DNA from 3 places in the Turicibacter sp. GALT-G1 genome. Region 2 is predicted to be linked to each of the others. Evidence: riboswitches for the same ligand, from Rfam matches in the RefSeq annotation. Region 2 holds a riboswitch; each other region holds the start of a gene.
What was found. A riboswitch is a leader RNA that binds a small molecule or an ion and turns the genes downstream of it on or off. The one in region 2 is predicted to bind S-adenosylmethionine.
Positions count from the first base shown of each region.

Region 1: it holds a riboswitch for S-adenosylmethionine, as region 2 does, so the genes downstream of both, NEH74_RS06265 (methionine ABC transporter ATP-binding protein) here and NEH74_RS03380 (methionine ABC transporter ATP-binding protein) in region 2, are expected to answer to the same signal.
Region 3: it holds a riboswitch for S-adenosylmethionine, as region 2 does, so the genes downstream of both, metK (methionine adenosyltransferase) here and NEH74_RS03380 (methionine ABC transporter ATP-binding protein) in region 2, are expected to answer to the same signal.

Region 1 covers NZ_JAMQUS010000031.1:24,411-26,686, reverse strand. The annotation lists gene NEH74_RS06270 (manganese efflux pump MntP family protein) at 1-480, opposite strand, end outside; SAM riboswitch class I at 685-785, shown strand; gene NEH74_RS06265 (methionine ABC transporter ATP-binding protein) at 909-1,922, shown strand; gene NEH74_RS06260 (methionine ABC transporter permease) at 1,922-2,276, shown strand, end outside.
Region 2 covers NZ_JAMQUS010000015.1:55,297-57,572, reverse strand. The annotation lists gene NEH74_RS03385 (DUF6320 domain-containing protein) at 1-603, shown strand, start outside; SAM riboswitch class I at 709-811, shown strand; SAM riboswitch class I at 896-997, shown strand; gene NEH74_RS03380 (methionine ABC transporter ATP-binding protein) at 1,092-2,135, shown strand; gene NEH74_RS03375 (methionine ABC transporter permease) at 2,119-2,276, shown strand, end outside.
Region 3 covers NZ_JAMQUS010000027.1:63,938-66,213, reverse strand. The annotation lists gene NEH74_RS05665 (DNA recombination protein RmuC) at 1-591, shown strand, start outside; SAM riboswitch class I at 665-766, shown strand; gene metK (methionine adenosyltransferase) at 1,237-2,276, shown strand, end outside.

The DNA of each region.
Region 1 (2,276 bases), on a different contig from region 2:
TCCTATATAGGAAAATAAAAATGCAATAGTTGCTATGACAATAGTAGCCAGAATTAATTGTTCATAAATTAACCCGTAAGTAATCCCCGCTGCTAAAGCATCGATACTTGTCGCTATCCCAAACATCGCAAGTAACTTTAAGGATAAATCTTTTTTTTTATTGAAGCCCATCTCATGAGATTCAATATATTCTTCTTTCGAGCTTTCAAAAGCTTCTTTTAACATTCTAACACCTAATATAATTAAAATCACACCAGCGATTAAATGATTATACGTCGTGATTTCTCCACTAACAAACTTTAATGAAACAATTCCAATGACAAATAACAGACCTTGAAAAAAGCCAAAACTAATGGATACTTTAAGACGATCTCTCACTGTATGGGCTAATCCATCCATTCCTAATGTAATAGCAACCGCAAATGCATCCATAGCTAATGCAACTGACATTATCATGATAACTACTAAATATTCTTTCAACGATTCTCACCCCAACTTTAGTTTCCTTTTATCTTTACATCTTATCGAAATGATTACAAATATATGATTAAAATTTTTCTATCTCATATTATCCCTATATAAGACTTAATAAATGTGGCCTGTTTGTGGAAAAAAATAATTGACTTTCCATAAATAGGATTTATAATAGTTATTAAGATTTACAATTTTATACAACTTAACAAACTCTTATCACGAGAGGCGGAGGGACAGGCCCGATGATGCCCGGCAACCAATCAGTCATGATACGGTGCCAATTCCTGCAGACATTGTCTGAAAGATAAGGGAAAGTGTGATCTACATATAAATTATGTAATACACCTTTCTGCTTATCGAAGTAGAAAGGTTTTTTTATTTCATAAATAAGAAAATTGTAGCATCTGATTAAGAGAACGAAAGGGGAGAATTTCATGATTGTTCTTAATCAAATAAAAAAAATATTTAATACGAATTCTGGATGTGTCACTGCTGTAGATTCGGTTAACTTATCTATCCGAAAAGGGGAAATATTCGGAATTATCGGTTACAGTGGGGCTGGAAAAAGTACACTAATTCGAATGTTAAACTTACTGGAACGTCCAACTGAAGGGACAGTTACCATTGATGGGAAAGATTTAACTCAAATCTCCTCTAAAGAGCTTCGATTAGCTCGACAACAAATTGGAATGGTCTTTCAACACTTTAATTTACTCTGGTCACGTACGGTATTTGAAAATATCGCCTTCTCACTTGAGATTGCAGGGGTAAAAAAAGAAGAAATCAAGCCACGAGTTTTAGAACTTATTCAATTAGTTGGTTTAAGTGGAAAAGAAGACAATTATCCCTCTCAATTGAGTGGTGGACAAAAACAACGCGTTGGGATTGCACGTGCATTGGCTAACAATCCTAAAGTTCTACTTTGTGATGAAGCCACTTCAGCCCTTGATCCGCAAACAACAGATGAAATTTTAGATTTACTTGTTCAAATTAATAAAAAATATAACTTAACTATTGTTCTAATCACACATGAAATGCATGTGATTCAAAAAATTTGTCATCATGTGGCGATTATGGAAAGTGGGCGTATCGTTGAACAAGGAGATGTCTTAACGGTTTTCTCTAATCCTCAGCATCCAGTTACTGAACGTTTCGTTAAACAAGTAGCGAGTGAAGATGACTCAATTGAGACGGTCGAACATCTAATTAAAAAGTTCCCTAAAGGAAAAATTGTTCTTCTGAAATATCTAAAAGAAAAAGCAGAACAACCTTTCATCACAAACGTTATTCGTAACTACCAAGTGGACATTAATATTATTCAAGGAAAGGTCGTACAAACTCAAGAGGGTGGCTACGGTTCTCTTTATGTTCAACTTACGGGTCTAGAAATCATTCCAGCTCTTAATTATTTAAAAGAAGTTGGGGTAGAAGTTGAGGTGATTTCATAATGTTTTTATTATTACTACCAAATGTCAAATGGGATAAAATGTTCTCGGCAACGCTTGAAACATTATATATGACTGCTATCGCAGGTATCTTCGTCTTTATTTTAGGATTAATTATCGGGTTAGTCTTATTTTTAACAGCACCGAATCAACTCTTAGAAAATAAATGGATTAATCGTGTTTTATCAGCATTTGTTAACATTTTTCGTTCAATTCCATTTGTCATTTTAATCATTCTTTTGTTAAACTTTACAAAATTCTTAGTTGGGACGGTCCTTGGGCCGAATGCAGCCCTACCAGCTTTAATTATAGGAGCCGCTCCTTTCTATGGGCGTCTTGTTGAAATCGCGCTTCGCG
Region 2 (2,276 bases):
TGTGGGCAATCACTGGAGTCGGTTGAATTTGAAATTGAACGAGATTATCCAGAGCAATTTGCAAAAAAACGCCGTTTTTCTATTCGAAAATCCATTATTTTTTTAGCGATGATGATTATCTCCTTCTCATTTATCAGTGGGATTTTTCAAGATTTTCAATGGAATTGGGTATTCATTATTACAGCTGCAACACTTTACTTAACTATTAGTGCTATTTTAGGATCACGTGTGAAAAGAAATATTGGTCCAAATATTTTAACACAGGTTATTGGAATATCGGCTTTATCAATCATTATTGATTATTTTTTGGGATATAGTGGGTGGTCTTTAGAGATTATTTTCCCGCTGGGGTTAATGGCTGGAACAACTATAATTACTGTCATGATTCTTCTTAATTCAAAGCGATTTACGGATTTAGTTATTTATCAATTGATGTTTGGATTGATGGGAATTGTGATTTTGGCGATGATTTATTTCCAAGTCATTCTGTTTCGTCAAATTGCTATTATTGGAAGTTATTATACGATCATTACTTGTGTCGGTTTATTCTTCTTTGCAGATCGTCAGATGATTCATGAGTTGAAGAAAAAATTTCATTATTAATTAATATTTTTGATAAAAAATACAAATTATGTAAGAAATGATTTACAAATAGAAAAATAGATGTTATAGTATCCATAAGTTAAATAATTCCAATTGAATCGTGATTCCTTATAAAGAGAAGTGGAGGGACAGGCCCGATGAAGCTTCAGCAACCAGTACAGATGTACAGTGGTGCTAAATCCGACAGAACTATTCTGAGAGATGAGGAGAACAGGTTAGTATGCTGATTTTAAACTAAGGTGTTCTTCTGATTTCTCAGAAGGAATCCTTAGTTTTTTTAATTAAATAATAATCCTTATCGAGAGAAGTGGAGGGACAGGCCCGATGAAGCTTCAGCAACCAGTACAATGTACAAAGGTGCTAAATCCGACAGAGCTATTCTGAAAGATGAGGGAGTGAGTGAGAATTTATTTAGATTTGAACGGACTTCTTTCATCAGCATAAGGAGTCCGTTTTTATTTTGGAAACAGCAAGAAAGGAGAGTCAATATGATTGAACTGAAGAATGTGAGTAAAACTTTTTCGCTAAAGGGGAAGATTGTTGAAGCGGTTAAAGAGGTTAATTTGACAGTAGAAGCTGGTGAAATTTTTGGGATTATTGGATATAGTGGTGCAGGCAAGAGTACTTTAATTCGATGTTTAAATTTTTTAGAAGTTCCAACTGAAGGTGAAGTGATTGTTAATCGTCAAGTGCTAAATCAATTATCGCCCAAAGAATTAAGATTAGCTCGTCACAAAATTGGGATGATTTTTCAGCACTTCAATTTATTAAAGACACGAACTGTTTTTGATAACGTTGCTTATCCGTTAAAAGGTCAAAAAATTAGTAAAGAAGAAAAGAAGGAAAAAGTACTACGTCTTTTGAATTTAGTGGGTCTAGAGGATAAAGCAGATGTGTATCCTTCCCAATTAAGTGGGGGACAAAAGCAACGTGTGGCCATTGCACGAGCATTGGCTAATGATCCTCAAGTTCTATTATGCGACGAGGCAACATCTGCACTTGATCCACAGACGACAAAGTCGATTTTAAAACTTCTTAAAGAAATTAATAAAGAGTTAGGATTAACGATTGTGTTAATTACGCATCAAATGGAAGTGGTTAAAGAGATTTGTCATAAAGTTGCGGTCATGGAGAAGGGCCGTATTATTGAACAAGGAAATATTGTTAGTGTCTTTTCAAATCCACAATCAGAGATTACAAAAGATTTTGTGTCCTCATTATTCCAAGATGAGAAAATCTTTGAGTTATTAGCAGAAAGAGCACCACTAGAAGAACTGAGTCACTTAGAGAAGCTAGTTAAAATCTCATTTGTTGGTCAGCAAACAGGACATGCCTTTATTTCGAAGTTATCAAAGCAATTTAATGTAGAGGCAAGTATTTTATTTGGAAGCATTGAGATTATTCAAAAGACCCCGATTGGTCATTTGATTGTTAGCTTCCATGGTAACAAAGAAGAAATCTTTAGTGCGATTAACTATTTAGAAAACTCAGATATTCAGGTGGAGGTGTTAAAGAATGAATCAGTTGCTTAATCAAATTTGTCCGAATGTCGTAGCGTATTTTCCAGAGTTAATTCAAGCGCTATGGGATACATTATTGATGGTGGTCATCTCGGGATTGTTTGCTGTGTTAATTGGTTTACCCATTGGAGTTGTTTTAGTCGTGACAAGACC
Region 3 (2,276 bases), on a different contig from region 2:
TATAAGGTTTCAAATGGAACGATGGTTGATGCGATTTTATTTGCACCAGCCCCATTAGGAAATTTACCGATTGATTCGAAATTCCCATTGGAAAACTATCAGCGAATGATGGATCGTAACTTACCTGATGTAGAACGTAAAATTGCCACCAAGCAGTTTAAACAAGATGTGAAAAAGCATATTGATGATATTGCCATGAAGTATATTACACCGGAGGAAACATCGGATCAGGCGATTTTATTTTTGCCAGCAGAGGCCATTTTTGCAGAGATTAATGCTTACCATATTGATTTAATTGAATATGCTCAACAAAGACGAGTTTGGTTAGTTTCTCCAACAACTTTAATGTCGACTTTAACAACGATTCAAGTCATTATAAATAATCTTGAACGCGATCGTCATGCTTTAGTCATTCAACAAGAGTTAAATAAATTAGGAGATGAATTTAAGCGATATAAGGAACGTTGGGATAAATTAAGTAAACACATTGATACAGTTTCAAAAGATGTCAAAGAGATTCATATTACGACTGAAAAAATTGGAACTCGCTTTGATTCGATTTCAAATGTTGAATTAGATTTTAAAGAATAACCGTTAATAATTGACAAGTTACGAGTTTTTTCTTATAATGAATAATGAAATTAAAAATAAATATAATAATATACTCTTATTAAGAGCGATGGAGGCATAGGGGCCTATGAAGTCGCGGCAACCTCCTTGAATAGGAAGGTGCCGACCCAAGCGAGTTTAACTCGAGCAATAAGAGGGTTTGAATCAGTCATTCAAGTCCGCTTATAGCGGACTTTTTTTGTTAGCCTAAAGGGACAACTTCGGGGTTATCCACTCAAGTGCTAAGGAGTGATGAGCAGTAGTGAATCCGACCAGCCTTTGTGGTTTTACCGCATTAGATGAGCTATATGTAAGCTTATCTCTTTAAACAGAGTAAAAGTTAGATAAACTGTACACCGTAGGTGAAACTATAAGTTGTTCTTTCCATGTTATCCGCTAGTATGCTCATGATCTGAGCGGCCAGCGATAGATTATATGTACTAGTTTGTTAAAGAAAAAAGAATTACTTAGAAAAGGTGGATTATTTTTCTTAAATTGTCCATTATAGGTATGAATGATTGATTTTGTTAATGATTTTTAAATATTAACCGGCCCGAGCTATTATCTCTCGTCAGGAACTTAATAATATAGAGTATTTCTTAGTGTAATTAGAAGGAGGACATTAGTATGTCAGAACGTCGATTATTTACATCAGAATCTGTAACAGAAGGGCATCCAGATAAGATTGCAGATCAAATCTCAGATTCAATTTTAGATGCTATCTTAGCAAAAGATCCTATGGCACGCGTTGCTTGTGAAACGTCTGTGACAACAGGATTAGTCTTAGTATTTGGAGAAATTACTACTTCTTCATATGTTGATATCCAAAAGGTTGTTCGTGAAACAATTCGTGAAATTGGATATAACCGTGCGAAATATGGGTTTGATGCAGATACTTGTGCTGTGTTAACAGCTATTGATGAACAATCTGTAGATATTGCAATGGGGGTTGATCAAGCATTAGAAGCTCGTACAGGAATTATGACTGATGAGCAAATTGAAGCAATTGGTGCAGGGGATCAAGGATTAATGTTTGGTTTCGCCACAAATGAAACTGAAGAATATATGCCTTTACCAATCTCATTAGCACATAAATTATCTCGTCGTTTAACTGAAGTTCGTAAAAATGGAACCTTAGATTACTTACGTCCAGATGGTAAAACACAGGTAACAGTTGAATATGATGAGGCAGGAAAACCAGTTGCAATCGATACTGTTTTACTTTCAACACAACATTCACCAGAAGTAAGTCACGAACAAATCGAAGCAGATATTAAAAAACATGTCTTTGATGCAGTGTTACCACAAAACTTAGTAACAGAAAATACTCGCTACTTAGTTAATCCAACAGGACGCTTTGTCATTGGTGGACCACACGGAGATGCTGGATTAACAGGACGTAAAATTATCGTTGATACATACGGAGGATATGCACGTCATGGTGGTGGAGCATTCTCTGGAAAAGATGCAACTAAAGTAGACCGTTCAGCAGCTTATGCAGCTCGTTATGTTGCTAAAAACTTAGTTGCAGCGGGATATGCTGATAAAATTGAAATTCAATTATCATATGCCATCGGTGTTGCTCAGCCAACTTCAATCATGGTTGATACATTTGGAACAGGAAAAGTATCAAATGCCAAGATTGTAGAAGTTATTCGTCAAAACTT